DNA from 2 places in the Bacillus sp. FDAARGOS_235 genome. Region 2 is predicted to be linked to the other one. Evidence: a T-box and tRNA genes for the amino acid it is inferred to sense, from the RefSeq annotation. Region 2 holds a T-box; the other holds one or more tRNA genes.
What was found. A T-box is a leader RNA that pairs with one kind of tRNA and senses whether it is charged. The one in region 2 lies ahead of tyrS (tyrosine--tRNA ligase), so its partner is inferred to be a tRNA-Tyr.
Positions count from the first base shown of each region.

Region 1: it encodes a tRNA-Tyr, which carries the amino acid that the T-box ahead of tyrS (tyrosine--tRNA ligase) is inferred to sense. The anticodon was not compared.

Region 1 is NZ_CP020437.2:2,174,175-2,182,145, reverse strand. It holds rRNA gene A6J74_RS13240 (23S ribosomal RNA) at 1-2,181, shown strand, start outside; rRNA gene rrf (5S ribosomal RNA) at 2,283-2,398, shown strand; tRNA gene A6J74_RS13230 (tRNA-Val) at 2,403-2,478, shown strand; tRNA gene A6J74_RS13225 (tRNA-Tyr) at 2,487-2,570, shown strand; tRNA gene A6J74_RS13220 (tRNA-Gln) at 2,583-2,657, shown strand; tRNA gene A6J74_RS13215 (tRNA-Lys) at 2,662-2,737, shown strand; tRNA gene A6J74_RS13210 (tRNA-Leu) at 2,753-2,833, shown strand; tRNA gene A6J74_RS13205 (tRNA-Gly) at 2,864-2,938, shown strand; tRNA gene A6J74_RS13200 (tRNA-Leu) at 2,955-3,043, shown strand; tRNA gene A6J74_RS13195 (tRNA-Arg) at 3,047-3,120, shown strand; tRNA gene A6J74_RS13190 (tRNA-Pro) at 3,131-3,204, shown strand; tRNA gene A6J74_RS13185 (tRNA-Ala) at 3,220-3,292, shown strand; tRNA gene A6J74_RS13180 (tRNA-Ser) at 3,313-3,405, shown strand; tRNA gene A6J74_RS13175 (tRNA-Ser) at 3,462-3,554, shown strand; tRNA gene A6J74_RS13170 (tRNA-Met) at 3,575-3,651, shown strand; tRNA gene A6J74_RS13165 (tRNA-Asp) at 3,655-3,730, shown strand; tRNA gene A6J74_RS13160 (tRNA-Phe) at 3,739-3,814, shown strand; tRNA gene A6J74_RS13155 (tRNA-Thr) at 3,825-3,897, shown strand; tRNA gene A6J74_RS13150 (tRNA-Trp) at 3,904-3,974, shown strand; tRNA gene A6J74_RS13145 (tRNA-Ile) at 3,985-4,061, shown strand; tRNA gene A6J74_RS13140 (tRNA-Asn) at 4,071-4,145, shown strand; tRNA gene A6J74_RS13135 (tRNA-Glu) at 4,147-4,218, shown strand; gene A6J74_RS13130 (CBS domain-containing protein) at 4,351-4,770, shown strand; gene A6J74_RS13125 (DUF3965 domain-containing protein) at 5,247-6,398, shown strand; gene A6J74_RS13115 (hypothetical protein) at 6,639-6,971, opposite strand; gene A6J74_RS13110 (SH3 domain-containing protein) at 6,977-7,971, opposite strand, start outside.
Region 2 is NZ_CP020437.2:3,332,972-3,346,600, reverse strand. It holds gene A6J74_RS19090 (alanine/glycine:cation symporter family protein) at 1-537, opposite strand, end outside; gene A6J74_RS19085 (NAD(P)-dependent oxidoreductase) at 845-1,483, shown strand; gene A6J74_RS19080 (hypothetical protein) at 1,531-1,662, opposite strand; gene A6J74_RS19075 (thioester domain-containing protein) at 1,716-2,639, opposite strand; gene A6J74_RS19070 (aldo/keto reductase) at 2,764-3,603, opposite strand; gene A6J74_RS19060 (MFS transporter) at 3,769-4,932, opposite strand; gene A6J74_RS19055 (winged helix-turn-helix transcriptional regulator) at 5,306-5,650, shown strand; gene A6J74_RS19050 (DUF1641 domain-containing protein) at 6,086-6,526, shown strand; gene A6J74_RS19045 (NAD(P)/FAD-dependent oxidoreductase) at 6,571-7,749, shown strand; gene tyrS (tyrosine--tRNA ligase) at 7,946-9,205, opposite strand; T-box leader at 9,258-9,474, opposite strand; gene murB (UDP-N-acetylmuramate dehydrogenase) at 9,580-10,497, opposite strand; gene A6J74_RS19030 (SET domain-containing protein) at 10,884-11,279, opposite strand; gene A6J74_RS19025 (DUF4077 domain-containing protein) at 11,475-12,977, opposite strand; gene A6J74_RS19020 (endonuclease/exonuclease/phosphatase family protein) at 13,009-13,629, opposite strand, start outside.

The DNA.
Region 1 (7,971 bases), 1.2 Mb from region 2:
TCCAGGGTGAAGTTCAGGTAACACTGAATGGAGGCCCGAACCCACGCACGTTGAAAAGTGCGGGGATGAGGTGTGGGTAGCGGAGAAATTCCAATCGAACCTGGAGATAGCTGGTTCTCCCCGAAATAGCTTTAGGGCTAGCCTTAAGTGTAAGAGTCTTGGAGGTAGAGCACTGATTGAACTAGGGGTCCTCATCGGATTACCGAATTCAGTCAAACTCCGAATGCCAATGACTTATCCTTAGGAGTCAGACTGCGAGTGATAAGATCCGTAGTCAAGAGGGAAACAGCCCAGATCGCCAGCTAAGGTCCCAAAGTGTGTATTAAGTGGAAAAGGATGTGGAGTTGCTTAGACAACTAGGATGTTGGCTTAGAAGCAGCCACCATTTAAAGAGTGCGTAATAGCTCACTAGTCGAGTGACTCTGCGCCGAAAATGTACCGGGGCTAAATACACCACCGAAGCTGCGAATTGATACCAATGGTATCAGTGGTAGGGGAGCGTTCTAAGTGCAGTGAAGTCAGACCGGAAGGACTGGTGGAGCGCTTAGAAGTGAGAATGCCGGTATGAGTAGCGAAAGACGGGTGAGAATCCCGTCCACCGAATGCCTAAGGTTTCCTGAGGAAGGCTCGTCCGCTCAGGGTTAGTCAGGACCTAAGCCGAGGCCGACAGGCGTAGGCGATGGACAACAGGTTGATATTCCTGTACCACCTCTTTATCGTTTGAGCAATGGAGGGACGCAGAAGGATAGAAGAAGCGTGCGATTGGTTGTGCACGTCCAAGCAGTTAGGCTGATAAGTAGGCAAATCCGCTTATCGTGAAGGCTGAGCTGTGATGGGGAAGCTCCTTATGGAGCGAAGTCTTTGATTCCCCGCTGCCAAGAAAAGCTTCTAGCGAGATAAAAGGTGCCTGTACCGCAAACCGACACAGGTAGGCGAGGAGAGAATCCTAAGGTGTGCGAGAGAACTCTGGTTAAGGAACTCGGCAAAATGACCCCGTAACTTCGGGAGAAGGGGTGCTTTCTTAACGGAAAGCCGCAGTGAATAGGCCCAAGCGACTGTTTAGCAAAAACACAGGTCTCTGCGAAGCCGTAAGGCGAAGTATAGGGGCTGACACCTGCCCGGTGCTGGAAGGTTAAGGAGAGGGGTTAGCGTAAGCGAAGCTCTGAACTGAAGCCCCAGTAAACGGCGGCCGTAACTATAACGGTCCTAAGGTAGCGAAATTCCTTGTCGGGTAAGTTCCGACCCGCACGAAAGGTGTAACGATTTGGGCACTGTCTCAACCAGAGACTCGGTGAAATTATAGTACCTGTGAAGATGCAGGTTACCCGCGACAGGACGGAAAGACCCCGTGGAGCTTTACTGTAGCCTGATATTGAATTTTGGTACAGTTTGTACAGGATAGGCGGGAGCCATTGAAACCGGAGCGCTAGCTTCGGTGGAGGCGCTGGTGGGATACCGCCCTGACTGTATTGAAATTCTAACCTACGGGTCTTATCGACCCGGGAGACAGTGTCAGGTGGGCAGTTTGACTGGGGCGGTCGCCTCCTAAAGTGTAACGGAGGCGCCCAAAGGTTCCCTCAGAATGGTTGGAAATCATTCGTAGAGTGCAAAGGCATAAGGGAGCTTGACTGCGAGACCTACAAGTCGAGCAGGGACGAAAGTCGGGCTTAGTGATCCGGTGGTTCCGCATGGAAGGGCCATCGCTCAACGGATAAAAGCTACCCCGGGGATAACAGGCTTATCTCCCCCAAGAGTCCACATCGACGGGGAGGTTTGGCACCTCGATGTCGGCTCATCGCATCCTGGGGCTGTAGTCGGTCCCAAGGGTTGGGCTGTTCGCCCATTAAAGCGGTACGCGAGCTGGGTTCAGAACGTCGTGAGACAGTTCGGTCCCTATCCGTCGTGGGCGTAGGAAATTTGAGAGGAGCTGTCCTTAGTACGAGAGGACCGGGATGGACGCACCGCTGGTGTACCAGTTGTTCTGCCAAGGGCATAGCTGGGTAGCTATGTGCGGAAGGGATAAGTGCTGAAAGCATCTAAGCATGAAGCCCCCCTCAAGATGAGATTTCCCATAGCGTAAGCTAGTAAGATCCCTGAAAGATGATCAGGTTGATAGGTTCGAGGTGGAAGCATGGTGACATGTGGAGCTGACGAATACTAATAGATCGAGGACTTAACCATATAATATGAAGCAATGTTATCTAGTTTTGAAAGAATATAAAAAACTTATTGACTTTAAAAGTTGAATAAGTTAAAATGATTCTTGTCTTAAATGAATATAGTCTGGTAATGATGGCAGAGAGGTCACACCCGTTCCCATACCGAACACGGAAGTTAAGCTCTCTAGCGCCGATGGTAGTTGGGACCTTGTCCCTGTGAGAGTAGGACGTTGCCAGGCAAATGGAGGATTAGCTCAGCTGGGAGAGCACCTGCCTTACAAGCAGGGGGTCGGCGGTTCGATCCCGTCATCCTCCACCATTTATGTCGGAGGGGTAGCGAAGTGGCTAAACGCGGCGGACTGTAAATCCGCTCCTTCGGGTTCGGCAGTTCGAATCTGCCCCCCTCCACCATTTCTTAATTATTGGGCTATAGCCAAGCGGTAAGGCAACGGACTTTGACTCCGTCATGCGCTGGTTCGAATCCAGCTAGCCCAGCCATTAAGAGCCATTAGCTCAGTTGGTAGAGCATCTGACTTTTAATCAGAGGGTCGAAGGTTCGAATCCTTCATGGCTCACCATTTTCAATAAAATATGCGGGTGTGGCGGAATTGGCAGACGCACTAGACTTAGGATCTAGCGCCTTTGGCGTGGGGGTTCGACTCCCTTCACCCGCACTTTTAATAAAATATCTCATAACATGTCTTGCGGAAGTAGTTCAGTGGTAGAATACAACCTTGCCAAGGTTGGGGTCGCGGGTTCGAATCCCGTCTTCCGCTCCAATTTTCAATATGACATGCCGGGGTGGCGGAACAGGCAGACGCACAGGACTTAAAATCCTGCGGTGGGTGACCACCGTGCGGGTTCGACCCCCGCCCTCGGCACCATATGCGCCCGTAGCTCAATTGGATAGAGCGTTTGACTACGGATCAAGAGGTTAGGGGTTCGACTCCTCTCGGGCGCGCTTTTATTAACGGGAAGTGGCTCAGCTTGGTAGAGCACCTGGTTTGGGACCAGGGGGTCGCAGGTTCAAATCCTGTCTTCCCGATTTTCCCAAAAACATGGGGCCTTAGCTCAGCTGGGAGAGCGCCTGCCTTGCACGCAGGAGGTCAGCGGTTCGATCCCGCTAGGCTCCACTTTATTTATTATATGTCTCGGAGGTATACCCAAGTTCGGCTGAAGGGATCGGTCTTGAAAACCGACAGGCGGTGAGAATCGCGCGGGGGTTCGAATCCCTCTACCTCCTCCATTTTCTTTTGAAATGGTTTAGCTACATATAATAATAAAATATTTTTTTTCCTTCATGGAGGTATACCCAAGTTCGGCTGAAGGGATCGGTCTTGAAAACCGACAGGCGGCGAGAGTCGCGCGGGGGTTCGAATCCCTCTACCTCCTCCATTTTTAAAATATTATATTGTCGCGGGGTGGAGCAGTACGGTAGCTCGTCGGGCTCATAACCCGAAGGTCGCAGGTTCAAATCCTGTCCCCGCAACCAAATGGTCCCGTGGTGTAGTGGTTAACATGCCTGCCTGTCACGCAGGAGATCGCCGGTTCGACCCCGGTCGGGACCGCCATTTATGTTGGCTCGGTAGCTCAGTCGGTAGAGCAGAGGACTGAAAATCCTCGTGTCGGCGGTTCGATTCCGTCCCGAGCCACCATTTTTTTTATGCCGGCTTAGCTCAATTGGTAGAGCAACTGACTTGTAATCAGTAGGTTGGGGGTTCAAGTCCTCTAGCCGGCATCATTTAGGGGCATAGTTTAAAGGTAGAACTGAGGTCTCCAAAACCTCCAGTGTGGGTTCGATTCCTACTGCCCCTGTAAAGTATATGGGCCTATAGCTCAGCTGGTTAGAGCGCACGCCTGATAAGCGTGAGGTCGATGGTTCGAGTCCATTTAGGCCCACCATATATTTATTCCGCAGTAGCTCAGTGGTAGAGCTATCGGCTGTTAACCGATCGGTCGTAGGTTCGAGTCCTACCTGCGGAGCCATGGCCCGTTGGTCAAGTGGTTAAGACACCGCCCTTTCACGGCGGTAACACGGGTTCGAATCCCGTACGGGTCATAAAGAAAGAGTCAGCAATATGCTGGCTCTTTTTTATTGTGTATAATCCTCTTTTTTATCATCTTATTTTCCTCAAATAAATAAAGGGATTTAGGAAAAACTATGGTATGTATTAAAAGGAGGAGATAAAAAATGACGCAAGTTAGAGACTTTATGAGTACTCATATTGTACATTGTACACCGTTAGATAATGTATATGAGGCTGCTGTAAAAATGAAGGAAGAATCAGTTGGATTGATTCCTGTTCTTGAAAATGAACAAGTCGTTGGGCTTGTTACTGATCGAGATTTAGTTGTTCGAGGGATTGCTGAAAAACATCCTGGGTCTAATAAAATTACAAATGTAATGACGACAAACATTGTTTCGGTTTCTCCAGATGATTCTATTGAAAAAGCTACAGAATTAATGGCACAGTATCAAATTAGACGATTGCCAGTAGTTGAGGGCGGTCAACTTGTCGGGATGCTAGCATTAGGTGATTTAGCTATAAGAGAAGCGGCAGATGATCAAGCTGGGTTCGCTTTAAGTGAAATCTCGGAACGTACGGAATAAAGTTAAACTTTAATTAGTGAAAGTGTTATTGTCCGCAAATAGTGGGATAAATGATGGATAAAAATCAGATACATTATTCTAGTATATGTGGATTAAACTAATATATTAGCGTGATGTATCTGAGACATTATATAATAAGTACATAGTTAAGGTTTTCGACAGTTTATTTAAATTTTTCATTCCTAATTTTAAATAAGAGAAAAAGTGATATACTGATAGATATAAGTATTATGATAGGTTTTGAATATAACAATATTTATTTTTAGTGTTGTAATAATGAATTAATATTTCCTACGTAGATAAAGTGAAACTTTAATTATTGGGGGTTTTGTCCATCCGCCAATGATTATTCGTTGAACCAATCGGGCTTTTATCGGCAGTTTTATTTCCCACCTAACTTCCTCGCATTCACTGGATTTTGAGGTGGGCGTCTTACTGCCCGGCAAATAGCGGGATAAAAAGGGAAGGGGAATTATATGAGGGCTGTACAGGGCGATCCAAATTGGAATTTGGTTACAGATACATATATAGAACCAAATAATTTTGCTGAATTATTATCTTTACTTGTACCTTGTCACCCAAAAGGTGAAGGAAAAGAGCGAACTATATTAGCATGGAAAGAAAAAGAATTTTATAAAGAAGAAAATTTAGCAGCAGTTATCGTTTATGGAATGAATAGAGTAAAGAATTTACCACAGTTTCATAAAGATGAAATTCCAACCTTAGTACGTATTCTTCGTTTATGTCAAGAGATTGGTTGGTATGAAGAGGCAAATACTTTTATGGTAACACAAGGGCTAGCTGAATTTGTCCAAACTTCATTGGAATATGAAACATGGGATCTTTTGACACAAGCAGTTGCTTTAAACTATTTAGTTATTAAATATCGTGTCGGGGAATTAACAGATGGGGATGTAGAAATTTGGGATAGAGTTAAATTTAATGAGAAATGTATAACAAATTGTAAACATCTATTATCTCAAAAAGAAATATTAGAGTTTACATTCTTCTATATGTGTAAGAGGGCTAAAGCACAGTCAAAAGAGCAGCTGAATAGTGATATGATGAGTCTAGCGATGTATTGTAATACTTTTGTGTATGATTTATATAGACATGACTTGTTGCGAAAGTATCGTAAGTGTACAGATTTTCTATCATATTATGGACCTAGTCAAGTAGTTTTAGCTTGTCAAAGAGCTGTACTTTCTCAAATTTCAGATCGATTAGATCCACTAAAGACAACTCATGTAGATGATTATTTATATGTGATGAAAGAAATGATGGAACATATGACAATAGGTATAATGGATCGATATAACCATTTTATCGGAAAGTTATTATCATACGTGCCATTTTTCGAAATGATTCAAGTTCCACAGCATGCATATTATTGTGAAGAATTACTGTATATTTGTAAGGGCATTGAATATAAAGAGGAAATACTACGCAATTATATATTTATACAATTACATGATTGTTTACCATCATTCTTTAAACTATTTCTTAAAAATAAGCGTTATGCGACGATTCATGATATTCTTTTCTATTGGTGTGACGATGAACAAAGAATGGGTTTAGAGAAAAAATATAATCTTAGTTTTATTTATGAAAAATATGCTTGTGGCTAAACAGTATTTTACATATGAAAAATTAATATAAATTAAAAAGGATCTCAATGTTATGTGAGATCCTTTTTTGTTAGTAAAACAAGGAGAAAGTGATTAAGATGAGAAATAGCATTCCATATAGGAGAAGTTGTGCAGTATAACTTCCTTGTATACCAAAAAAAGTATTTAGTTTTCCGTATAAATTCAATATATATTTCATTGTGTTATCTTTGAAAGATTGGTACACAGTGTCTCCTCTTTCTAAGCTTCTTGTTCATGTTTTTTATTATTAGGGACATTAATGTATCTAGCTATGAATAATAAAACAGCCATAAAGAATACGGGAATTATAGTAGATAAATAAAAGCCATTACTAATAACATTTGTTATAAGGGCACTTAATAGAAAAATAGCATTATAAACATGGGCAACTTTTTGCTTTAGTCGCACTTGAAATGACTCCATCATAATTTCTAGAGCAACAAAAGCAATGATAATAGATAAAAATACAGTGTTTGTATTGTAAATTATTAAACAACAGATTAAACCTAAAAAGGCTAAGTATTCAATGAAGAGAGGTATATTGCGTGGCATACAATTTACCTAACTAAATACGGCAGTGGATTTACTGCATTTGTTTTTTCAAAATTCCATTCTCCATTATGTAATTCGAAATGGAGGTGTTGTCCGTATGAATGACCTGTGTTACCCATATGACCTAGTAATTGTCCAGTTTGTATTTGATCACCAGCTTGTACAGTGCGATCTTTCATATGAGCATAAACTGTTGTATATAATTTCCCGTTTATTTGATGGGCGATGAACACTACATTGCCATAACTAGCTGAATAATATGATTTAATAACTTTACCTGCAGCGGCAGCTTGAATGGAGACGTTACCTTGTGCTGCAATATCTATTCCATAATGCATTTGTTCCCAGCGTATATCAAAGGTTGAGCTGATTTTTCCTTGGGTAGGGAATTTGAAAACTGCTGGAATAGCTGAAGATTGAGCTGTTTGAGCTTGTGATTGCTGTTGATTTTGTACCACATAGTGTTTGGCCACATACCCGTATCCTGTGCCAAAACGAATTTTATACCAAGTTCCTACTGTTTCTACTACTTGTATCTGTGTACCGTTTTGTAAAGAACCAAGTAGAGTACCATTTGTGCTAGCATTGTTACGTACATTTAATTTAGGTGTTGCAACAGTATATTTCGTATCATTTTGAACTGTGATTCCTTTTACTAAGGGCTGCGAACCATTAGATACGAATGCTTTTTGTACATAACCTGTTTGACCGTTATGTGAAATTTTATACCATTCGCCTTGTTCTCCTTGAATAGTCACGAACTTACCATTTGGTAATACATCTAAAATGGAAGATTCTAAATTAGGTTCAGAGCGAACGTTCAATGCATTAGCATTGACGATGTATTGATTAGTAGATTGAAGTTTGTTTTTTTGCAGAATAGCATCTTTTTGTACATAGCCTACTTTATTATTAACAGATACTTTATACCAATCCTTCGTTGTTTTAAGTATGTTAACTTTCGTATTAAAGCGAATTGTATCAAGGGATGTGCTATTTG
Region 2 (13,629 bases):
GAATGCATTTTCAAATGCTAACGTAACTGTATTCGCTTGTACTGAGTTGAAAATTAAACCGTAACTAATTGTGATTAGAATAGAGAACCAAATTCCCATCCAACGTTTATTTAAACCTTTTTCCATATAATAAGCAGGACCACCACGGAAGCCACTGCCATCTTTTATTTTATAAATTTGCGCAAGTGTACTTTCCACGAAACTTGAAGACGCCCCGATAATTGCAATAACCCACATCCAAAATACAGCTCCTGGTCCTCCCATAGAAATAGCTAGCGCTACACCAGCTAAGTTTCCGATACCGATACGAGCTGCTGAACTCATACAGAACGCTTGGAAAGAAGATACGCTACCCTTTTTACGTGTCTTACCAGTTAGTCCATCACTCATTAATCGAACCATTTCTCCTAAATGAGTAATTTGTACGAATTTTAATTTAATAGAAAAATAAAGCCCTAAACCAATTAGCATTGCAATAAGAACATATGACCAAAGAATCGTATTCGTTGATGAAACGAATTGATCTAAAATATTCATACAATTAACCCCTCCTTTTCTCCATAAATCGAATTATATTCAAAAAATATTCAAAAATCAACATTTTTCGACATCTTATAACTTCCAAATATTAGGTTTCTCTACGTAAATACATCCTTCTTTTATGACTCCACTTTCAGTAGCTGTGCATACTAAAACAAAAAATAATTTCATAAACAACACCATTGACAAAAATATATAACTGTAACTATAATAGTTACATCAGGTTGTAACTAACCTAATTACATTACATTCATTCATTCATTTCAGATATACACTTTAACAAAACACTTTGGAGGGATTTATTATGAAAATCGGAATCATCGGAGCAACTGGTAAAGCTGGAAGCCGTATTTTAAAAGAAGCATTAGATCGTGGACATGAAGTTACTGCAATTGTAAGAAATGCTGCGAAAATTACAGAAAAAAATGTAAAAGTTTTAGAGAAAGATGTATTCGCTCTTACATCTAACGATCTACAAGTATTCGATGTAGTTGTAAATGCTTTCGGTGCTCCAGCAGGACAAGAGCATCTTCACGTAGATGCAGGAAATGTACTGATTGAAGCTGTGAAAGGTGCACCACATACAAAATTACTTGTAGTTGGTGGAGCTGGAAGCTTATTTGTAGACGAAGAGAAAACAACACGTGTATTTGATACACCAGGTTTCCCGGGCGAATACCTTGCAACAGCTCAAAACCAAGGTAAAAACTTAGAAATCTTACAACAAACAAATGACATCACTTGGACATTCATCAGCCCTTCTGCACTATTCGCATTAGGAAAACGCACTGGCTCTTACACAGCTGGTAAAGACAATCTTCTTGTTAACTCAAAAGGCGATAGCTATGTAAGTTACGAAGACTTCGCAGTAGCAGCACTTGATGAAATCGAAAATCCAAAACATGTGAACGAACGCTTCACAGTAGTTTCTGAAGCTGAATAATACGAAAAAGCTCGTAAAACATTATGTTTTACGAGCTTTTTTATTTTTTAAGCTTTTACCTCTTGTATACCTTCTGTTCTTTCGAAACCTTGTTTCGTAATTTTAAAGAATACGTCATGTATACCATACTCAAATAACATACCATTAAATTGTTCTGTCAATGCTTTCGTATTTTCCATTCCTTCTAATCCATGTATATAAAAAGCATCGGCAAATGCCAATGCTTTTTATACTATCTTTTAATTTGATTTGGTTTATGTGGTTCGTTTGGAGTATACGGTTTATTCGGTTTCTGTGGTCCTTCAGACTTTTTCCAACTCACCGCTAATTCCGGACTTGTTTTCTCTTCACTACGTTCTAATAATACAACCGCATTTTGAATCGTCGGTGTTCCTTTATGCGCAATCCCTTGTAATTTCGTTAAATTTCCTGATACTTTAAAGCTAAATCCACCTGCTGGTGTTTGTTTTGGAATTAAAATGCGGAACTTTTCTCCTACATTAAATTCATTTTTTGCTTCGCCTTTTTCATTTACAAATTTCACACCAGCTGGTGCACCTGTTGCTTGCACTTTATACGTTCCGCTTTTTGCATTCGTTTCTACTGTATATAAACCTGTTTCAAAGAAATCATTTTTCAATACTGCTTCTTGTTCTTCTGTAGGAGTTACACTCATCGTAATTTCTTGTAACTCTTCACTCGCATTTGCCTTTGCAACTATGTCTTTCGTTACTTTCTCTACGTTTTTATTACGGAAATCTAAATCGTTAATATCGATTTGTTTTAATGCATTCCATACTGCAAGCTGTGTTGCGTAATGTGCTTCTCTCCAATCGGAAACGCCTAATTCTTGCGGACTCTTTTGTGGATATCCATTTAATAGTACACGGTACACGTTAATATCCACTTTTCCCATTTCCGGTAAATCTTGACCACTTGGAGATTTCAAATCTACATTTAAGCAAAATGCAATTTTTCCATCTGCCGTTTTAATAAGCTCTGTTCGGATTGGTCTTTTCTTTGACTTACTATAACTCCAATCCATTTCATACTTTGTATGGTCCATAACTTCTGCAAATGCTTTTTGAAGTGGGAATAATACAAATAAAACACTTAAAAAAACAGCTAAAAGTTTGAACGATTGCTTTATATTCATGTTTTACAACCCCTTATGAAATAACAAATTTACTAATAAGTAGTATTTAGTTAGAATTTTTTTTTATACATAAACACAACAAAAAGAGTGCAAATAATTTGCACTCTTTTTCTCTACTTTAATCTTAGAAATCGAAGTTATCAGGATCTGGACCAACGCGGTGATTTTGGTTTAATGCATCGATTTTTTCCATATCTTCTTTTGTTAATTCAAAGTTAAATACATCAGCATTTGCAATAATACGGTGTTCTTTCGTTGATTTTGGAATTGTAATAACTCCATTTTGTAAGTCCCAACGTAAGATAACTTGCGCTGTTGTTTTACCGTGTTTATCAGCAATTTCTTGTAATGTTTCGTTATCTAATAATTGACCTTGCATAAGTGGTGACCATGCTTCCATTTGAATACCTTGTTCTTTACAGAAAGCTTGTAATTCTTTTTGTGTTAAACGAGGGTGATATTCTACTTGGTTAATCATTGGCTTAATTTCTGCATCTTTCATTACATCTTGTAAGTGATGAATTTGGAAGTTACTTACGCCAATTGCACGTACACGCTCTTCTTTATAAAGTGTTTCTAGCGCTTTCCATGTATCTTTATATTTTCCTTCTACAGGCCAGTGAACAAGGTATAAATCTAAATAATCTAGTTCTAATTTTTTTAAGCTCTCTTCATATGCAGCAATTGTTTCGTCATATCCTTGATCTGCGTTCCATACTTTTGAAGTGATAAATAATTCTTCTCTTGAAATACCAGTCGCTTCAATACCTGCACGGATTCCTTCACCTACAGCTTTTTCATTTCCGTAAATTGCAGCTGTATCGATGCTACGGTATCCTGCTTTAATCGCTGATTTAATTGCTTCTACAAGTTCTGGTCCTTCTTCTACTTTAAATACACCTAAACCGAACCAAGGCATTTCTACACCATTATTTAATACTGTTTTACTTTGTAAGTTTTTCATTTTATTTTCTCTCCTTTTATCCCGCATTAACGGGCAGTAAAATTCCCACTTCAAAATTCGGCTGAAGCAAAGACGTTAGGTGGGAGATAAACTGCCCGTAAACGCCCGATTGGTTCAACTAATAATCATTGGTGGAAGAACACCCCCACTGATTAAAGTTTCACTTTATTTTACTTGATCTCTTTTTTCTAATGTCATACTCCATGCTGTTAAAATAACAGCACCTACTACCATAAGGCCGCCTACCCAAGCAGTATGGATTAACCCTAACGAATTCGTTACAAGGCCACCTATATAAGAACCTAAAGCGATTCCTCCGTTAAATGCGGCAATATTAATTGCTGAAGCAACATCAACCGCACTTGGAACAAAGCGCTCTGCCAATATAACTACATATACTTGTAGCCCCGGAACATTCATAAACGCAAATAGTCCCATGAAAATAATTGTGATTAATCCAGCTACTTTAAACGGCGCTGTAAATGTTAAAACAAATAATATAATCGCTTGAATAAGGAACATGTAGAATAGCGCTCGAATTGGATTATGATTCGATAATTTTCCGCCGACCATATTCCCTATCGCAATGGCGATTCCATACACTAATAAAATGATGGTAACGGTACTTGCTTCAAATCCTGTTACTTCTTGTAATAACGGTGATAAATACGTAAATGTTACGAATGTACCGCCGTATCCAAGTGCAGTAATAATGAAAACAAGTAACAGTCTTCCATTTTTAATTAGTTTAAATTGATCACGAAACGATACAGGTACACCATTTTTTAAATTAGATGGGACGAGTATACTATTTGCGATGAAAGCAATAATTCCAATTACAACGATCGCCATAAATGACACTCTCCAGCCAAACTCTTGACCGATAAATGTTCCAATTGGCACACCAGTAATAGTCGCGACTGTTAATCCAGTAAACATAATCGCAATTGCGCTAGCACGTTTATTCTCTGGTACGATTGCAGCCGCAATTGTAGATCCTATCGACATAAACACACCGTGTGCAAATGCAGCTACAATCCTTGCGATAATTAATACAGTGAAGCTTGTTGCTACCGCCGCAATGCCATTACCAATAATGAAAACAACCATAATCCACATTAATAATGTCTTTCGCGACATACTAGCCGTTAACGCTGTTAAAACAGGAGCTCCTACTGCCGCTCCTAACGCATATAAGGAAACCGTTAAACCAGCTGTTGTAACCGAGACATTTAAATCTTTTGAAATAGATGGTAGTAAACCGACACTAATAAACTCGGTCGTACCAATCCCAAACGCACTAATTGCTAGTGCTAATAAAGCAAACATACTTCTTCGATTCGTCTGAACTTCCGAAGATGGTACTGTATATGAACTCAATTGAATTCCTCCTTATTACAAGAAATCCAATCATAATAGTATGATAAAAGGGCCCTTCTATCTTCTAAAACATATATTTCATACTTACAAATGCTATTATGAATGGTTTCATCCTTTTTTTGAAGAACGCACTTTAAAGTACGATAGGCACCAAAAAGTAACATAGTCACTTTTCAGTACCGTACTACTCATTTGCCTCTTACATGTGCTATTATGAAACATATTTAACATAATAAAAAGTACGTACTTTAAAGTGCTATAGGTACTAAAAAGTAACATTTATATTATTTAACTTACTTCGCTCACAAAAGGAGGGTTTCATATGAAGAAATACAATATTCCTGTAGAGGCGACTTTAGAAGTTATCGGCGGCAAATGGAAAGTTGTTATTCTTTGTCACTTAACGAAAGGTACAAAGAGAACGAGTGAACTAAAACGCTCAATGCCTGGTATTACACAAAAAATGTTAACGCAGCAATTACGTGAATTAGAAGACGACGGCGTTATTCAAAGAAAAGTATACAATCAAGTCCCACCAAAAGTAGAATATTCTCTTACTGATTACGGTTGGTCTTTAGAATCGATTCTTGATTCTCTTTGTTCTTGGGGCGAATGCCATCTTGAAAAAGAAGGTAACACATCGATGCTAATTGCGGAAGGTGAATAATAGGAAAAAGGAAAAAACGAACATGAATTTGTTCGTTTTTTCCTTTTTTTCTATATATATATGTACATTTCTAACTGAAACAAAATATTTTATACGCTTTCATACCTTGTCAGCACTACGTTATACACTCAATATCAAATAATTAGGAATCATTTTTATGTTAACATAGGTGTATATAGTATATAATATAGGATATATATTATATACACTTTCCGGTAACGGAGCTTTTCCATTATGCGGACAAGCCATATATCGGACAGTTCATAAATAATAAGTAAGACGTTATGGTTTTAGATTTATGTTTGCAGCTTAGTTGCTGTCATAAATTTAAAGGCATTTTATTGTGTTTTGTGAAACTTTGTATAAAGTTTCGTAAACGGTTACTATCTTACTTATAAAAAATAAGAGTATTGCTATCGTAAAGGAGAATTGGAGATGCCAGAAACTATGACTCAAACAAAGCCAGAACAAGAAACTGTACAAATTTCTGCTAGCCAAGGACAACTTGATGTACTTGATCAGTTGTTAAAACCTGAGGTACAAGAATCATTAACAACACTAGTAGAACAGCTTCCAAAATTAACTGAGCTTGTTAACATTTTAACTAAGTCTTATGACTTCGCTCAAACTGTTGCTACTGATGAAGTATTAAAAAGCGACACTGTTGGTGCAATCACAGAGCTTGTAGAGCCTGTAAAAGATACAGTGAAAAGCATGGCTGCAACTGCAATCGAAGCGAAAGATCGTGCTGACGAAAGCAACGAAGTTATCGGCCTATTCGGTCTATTAAAATTACTAAAAGACCCACAAGCACAAAAAATGTTCCGCTTTGTGAACGCATATCTTCAAATTAGTGCAGAACGTAACAATAAATAATTTAACTTATAACAACAATTAGTAAAGACGGGGGATATCATACTATGTCAAAACAAATTGTCATCTTAGGCGCTGGTTATGGCGGTCTTCTTGCCGCTTTAAACGTACGTAAATTTTACAGCAAATCAGAAGCACAAGTTACAGTGATTAACCAATACCCAACACACCAAATCATCACTGAACTACATCGCCTTGCAGCTGGTAACGTTGCTGAGCAAGCAATTGCAATGCCACTTACAAAGCTTTTCAAAGGTAAAGATATCGATCTTAAAATCGCAACAGTTGAGTCATTCTCAGTTGATAGCAAAGAAATCAAACTAGCTGGTGGCACTACATTATCTTACGATGCACTTGTAGTTGCTTTAGGAAGTAAAACTGCTTACTTCGGTATTCCAGGACTAGAAGAAAACAGCATGGTATTAAAATCTGCTGCTGATGCAAACAAAATCTACAAACACGTTGAAGACCGTATTCGTGAATACGCGAAAACGAAAAACGAAGCGGATGCTACAATCGTAATCGGTGGTGGCGGATTAACTGGCGTTGAGCTAGTTGGTGAGCTTGCTGACATTATGCCTAAACTTGCAAAAAGCCACGGCGTAAATCCAAAAGAAGTTAAACTTCTTCTTGTTGAAGCAGGTCCAAAAATCCTTCCAGTATTACCAGACCACTTAATCGAACGTGCAACTACTAGCCTAGAAGCACGCGGTGTTACATTCTTAACTGGTCTTCCTGTAACAAACGTTGCTGGCAATGAAATCGACTTAAAAGACGGTCAAAAACTTGTTGCTAACACATTCGTTTGGACAGGCGGCGTACAAGGTAACCCATTAATCGGTGAATCAGGTCTTGAAGTAAACCGTGGTCGTGCAACAGTTGATGCATACCTACAATCTACTTCTCATAAAGACGTATTCGTTGCTGGAGACAGCGCTGTTGTCTTCGCTCCAGACGGACGTCCATACCCACCAACTGCACAAATCGCTTGGCAAATGGGTGAGTTAATTGGATACAACTTATACGCAGCACTAGAAGGCAAAGCATTCGAAGAGTTCGCACCTGTAAACTCTGGAACACTTGCTAGTCTAGGACGTAAAGATGCTGTTGCTACAATTGGAGCAAGCAATACTCCACTTAAAGGCTTACCAGCATCATTAATGAAAGAAGCAAGTAACGTTCGTTACTTATCACACATTAAAGGTCTATTCAGCTTAGCTTACTAATCTGAATATAAGCCCGAATCATGCCCGGCATGGTTCGGGCTATTTTTATCCGTAATATTCTCTACTTACTTATATTCGGCAAAGAGATACTATAACCCTTTTTAATTATCTAAATATACTGACTTTTTTGTGTCGGAATTGTGTATATGAAAAGAGTGAAAGCATCTTTCTTACTTCCACTCTTCCACAAAAATTATTATCCCAATTTCACTAAGCTGTAGTTCTTCTTCCCTTTACGAATAATAATAAATCTTCCATCAAATGTATTTTCTACAGTAACATCCGTACCTACATCCGTTACTTTCTCACCATTCATAGAAATCGCACCGTTATTAATGTCTTCACGAGCTTGACGTCTAGATGGTTCAATCCCTAAATCAACTAGCCACTCTACAATATTTTTCGTCTCTTTGGAAGACTGGAATGTCGGCATCTCTTTAAAGCCTTGTTCAATTTCATCAGCTGTTAACGATTTAATATCTCCGCTAAATAATGCCGAGGTAATTTTCACAGCTTGCAATAATGCCTCTTCTCCATGAACGAATTTCGTCATTTCTTCGCCTAACACTTTTTGCGCTTCACGTTTATGAGGCTCGGCTTCTACCTTCGTTGCCAATTCATCAATTCGCTCTTTCGCTAAGAATGTAAAGTATTTCAAGTATTTAATTACATCACGATCATCTGTATTCACCCAGAACTGGTAAAATTCAAATGGCGTTGTTTTTTCAGCATCAAGCCAAACCGCACCACTTGCTGATTTTCCAAATTTCGTACCGTCTGATTTTAATAATAACGGAATTGTTAGTCCAAATACTTTCGCCTCATGTCCTTCTAACTTACGAATTAAATCTAACCCGCTCGTAATATTTCCCCATTGGTCACTACCACCAATTTGCAGTTGAACATCTTCTTTCGTGTATAAATGATGGAAATCCATCGCTTGCAAGATTTGGTACGTGAATTCTGTAAAAGAAATGCCTGTATCTAAACGACTTGCTACAATATCCTTCGCTAACATGCTATTGATGCTAAAGTTTTTCCCGTAATCACGTAAAAACTCAATAATGTTTATTTCATGTGTCCAGTCGTAGTTATTTACCATCTTCACTTCGCTATTTCCACCGAAATCAAATAGCTTTTTCATTTGCGCTGTTAACGCATCTACATTATGCTGCACTACTTCTAAAGTTTGCAGTTGACGCTCTGATTGACGTCCACTTGGATCACCAATTGTTCCTGTTGCCCCGCCAATTAAAATAACCGGATGATGACCAGCTAATTGGAATCTCTTCATCATCATAAACGGAATCAAATGTCCGATATGCATACTATCACCAGTTGGATCTACTCCGCAGTATAGTGAAATCTTTTTCTCTTCTACTAACTTACGTAAACCTTCTTCATCCGTCTGTTGATTCACAGCACCGCGCCATTCTAATTCATCAATAATATTCATCTTTTGTCATCCCCTTTATTTTTTTAAAACAAAAAAGCCCCTATGTCTATGACATAGGGACGATTATTCACCGTGTTACCACCCAGTTTGCATAAATAGCATAGCTATTCATACCACTCTTAGCAATAATATCGATTGCTACTCCGCTTAGCGTTACCTAAGATACTCCAGAGTGTAATTCACAAGTTTGTTTGTGCTAGGTTCCAGCAACCCCTAGCTCTCTTTGATAACAGTGACAAACTGCTACTGGGCTCTTTCAACGTATGTTATTTGTTAAATTATTAGCCATTATATTGAATTGAAAACAAATTGTCAACAATACCCAAATGTTATTTTAAAATAATTCATACTTTTATACGCTTTTAATTCAAAAATTATTGTAGATCTTCTCCAATAATCCTTACTTCTCTCTCTAACTTCACACCGAATTTTTCTTCAACTGTCTTTTGTACGAAGTGAATTAAATCGATGTAGTCTTGTGCTGTTCCATTATCAACATTCACCATAAATCCAGCATGTTTTAATGAAACTTCTACTCCGCCAATTCGCTTTCCTTGTAGTCCTGATTCTTGAATCAACTTACCAGCAAAGTTATTTGGTGGGCGCTTAAATACACTACCGCATGACGGATATTCTAAAGGTTGTTTTGATTCACGCTTATACGTTAAATCATCCATTTTTTCTTTAATCTCTTCATGTACACCTTCTTCAAGTTCAAATCTCGCTTCAAGAATAATGTAATGATTGTTCGCAAATACACTCTTACGATATCCAAATTCAAATGCTTCTTTCGTTAAAGTGCGTAACTCTCCATCACCTGTCATTACGACAGCTTCTGTTAATACAAACGATACTTCACCACCGTAGGCACCAGCATTCATATATAATGCTCCGCCAACTGAACCTGGAATGCCACAAGCAAACTCAAGCCCTGTTAAATTGTGGTCTAATGCAATACGTGATACATCAATAATTGCTGCACCGCACTGTGCTACAATCGTTGTTCCTGTTACAGTAACACCTGTAATATGAATTAAACTGACCGTAATTCCGCGAATCCCACCATCTTTAATAATGACATTTGATCCATTTCCTAAAAACGTAACTGGAATATTATATTGGTTAGCATACTTAATAACTTCTTGAATTTCATCATAATTCGTAGGCGCAACGAACACATCTGCTTTTCCGCCAACTTTAATATGCGTATGATTCTTTAACATTTCATCTTGTGTAACATGACCTTCAGGCAATACCGTACTTAAATATTTATAAACCTCTTGCATATTCATTTTACGATTCCTCTATTTCTATATTCTTTTTATCCCGCTATACGGGCCCATAATATCCCCACATACATGAAATGAAACTAAAGTGGTGGATACAGTGTACCCAAAATCAATTCGAGACACCTATAAACCTCTTAAATTATAAGAGGTGCCACTCATATTAAAATATATATTGCATAATAAAGCAACCCAAATGGACTACTAAACTTGACATGTCATCAGAAAGACAACAATTTGTAAAATATATAACTTTTATAAAACACTATCCTTCAGTATCTTACTATACCACACGAAAATAAAGTGGTATTTTTTTGTAATCTTTACTTTATTTTCTTCAATATAAAAAAAGAGCACATCCCACAGAATGCGCTCTTTCTATACTCTTTATATTACTTTTCGTTCTCTTCTTTTTCCTTATCAAACCATAATAGTTCATCGTCATCAACTTCACCATTATAATTGATTAAAATCTCTTCTCCAGCTTTTATATCCTTATAAGCAAAGAAGTTAAACGTATGGTTCTCGAAGACGATATCATACGTTGCATTCGGCTTATATGAATGATTAAATAACATGCCGTATCCTAAAAGGAATGCCGTATGATTTACCCCATACTCAAATGCGTAGTCAGCAAGTAACGTTTTCTCAATATGTTCATGCTGTTCATTCGGATAAGAGATAACTGGTGCTGAATGTATCAACTCACCCTTTTTAATATCACGAGTTGCAAATACACCTCTATTAAATTCTCCATCACTAAGTTCAGAAGTCTTAACTTCGATCATATGCGTCACCTATATAATTCTTTCTTTGAAGTATTTTATCTCGCTATCCGCGAGATTTAACTAATAATCAGTAGCTATTAGTTAAATTTTATCTCCTTAAGCTTGGCAGAAAACTCATAGAAAAGCAATTAAATTCCTATCAAGTATTCGTTCAACTGAAAAAGAGCACATCATTTGTGCTCTTTTTCAGCGATATTATTTTTCTAAAATATCTTCTAGCAACTTCACTTGCTCACTAACAGTATGTAGCGTCTTCACCGACGTATCATTTCGATTCTTCTCTTCTTCAATACTTGCTAACACTTCTTCCGTAGCTGCAGAAGTTTGCTGAATTACGTTAGAAGCATGTGTCACATCTTTAACGATATTCGTCGTTTTAACTTGGAAATTTTCTTGATGACCAACAATCTCTCTCATTACATCATTAATCGTATCAATAAACTTCCCTAAATCCGTTACATTCGTTAAAACACTTGCTAACATTTCGTTACACTCTTCTTGTACTCTTTCTGACTTCTCTACCTGCACTTCTACTTTACTTGCTTGATTACTAAACTCCTTCAAAATTCCTTGAATTCTCCCCGCAGAACGATTCGATTCTTCAGCAAGCTTTAACACTTCATTCGCTACAATAGCAAAACCTTTTCCATGTTCTCCTGCCCTTGCAGCTTCAATATTTGCATTTAAAGCTAGCAAACTCGTTTGACTTGAAATATTCGTTATTACATCTACAATTTCATTAATTTGTTTCGATTGTTTCATCAATTCTCTAAATATCGTTCCTGATTGTGAAACAACATCATTTAAACTTCTCATGTTAGCTTCAAAATTTCTTAAAGTGTTTACACTACCCTTTGAGATTTCCAAACTTTTATCAACACGCATCGAAGCATTTCTTACTTGAGAGATGATTTGGTCAATATTTCCCTCCATATCATTCAATACTTCTACTGAACGTGACATCATCTCTGATTGTGATTGAGTACCAACTGCCACTTCTTCAAAAGCAAAATTAATTTCACTCATCGACTCCATCGAAGTGTTCATATTCTGTCTTAAATGATTGAAATTACTATCTAACTTCACAACAGTTTCCTCAATAAGCCTTTGCGTTTCTTCTAACTCCTGAGCTTTCTTCATCACTGCTTGCTTCTCATCACTTAAACGAGCCAAAAGATTAGAACCAATCTTTGTGACACCCCACATTGCGATCGTTACAATCGCTAACAAGCTTGCAAAATTTGCAGCTTCAGATGATGCTGTATAAGCAAAAAATTGATTTGGCCAATAACTACAAAGTATAAATGTAACAACAACTGCTACCCCACCAAGAATTAAAATAAGACGTTCACTCAAATAAATAAGTGAAACTGCTAATGTAAAATAGACCATTTGAAATACAGCTGGGCTTTCATTAAATGCTTGTACCATAATGAAAGACATAATAAGTAGCATACATGTCATGATGTATTTATACATTGCTTCCATACTTTCTATAAAAGTAAGTAGCGTTCCAAATACTACGATAGAAATACCACACATCCAAAATGCTATTGCTCGCTCTGTAAAAATATATCCGTAATACCCAATTGCGAGTACCCCGAGGAAGAAACTGCAAATCGTGATAAACAGCAATAAATGATTTTTCTGTGATTCTTTCTCAAGGTTAGAAAAACAAGTTCTCTTTAACCACTCCATATATGAAGCCCCACCTTCTCATACGTATCGATTACTTCAGCTTGAATACCGCACTCACTGGGTTATGATCGCTATTTTCAAACTTCAAATCTTTCCCTTGTACATTTACAATTTCAACATTCGGTGAAACGATAAAGCCATCAATAATCGTGACAAAGTTTTCACCTTCCACGTATTTCTTTACATCATCTCTCACAGTCATAACAGACGGATCTACAGCCCACTTAAAGCCACCATCGGTAAAGTCCTTCGGTAACTCTACTAACCACTCAGGACGCTCCTTCACGAACTTCGGATCACTTAACTGAACGTTAGAAATTAATTGATTCCAGTCCCCGCCCATTATTACGTAATCACCATTTTTATAATGTTTGTTCATATATTCTTTTAAATACTCCACTTGTTGCTTTCTAATTTTTCCGCCTTCATCATAAGCAGACAAATGTAAATTTACGAGTCTAACAAATTTTCCATTATTAACAGGAATTTTATGTTCAACAATCGCTCGGTCTAAATCAAATAAACGCTTTGGCCACGGCTCCATTCCTGGTAATTGGAACCTCTTCGCTGTTTGAACTGTATATTTAGAAAACGTACTTAGTCCAGCATCAGCATATCCCATTGGACTTGTGATTGGCACCGGAACCCATTT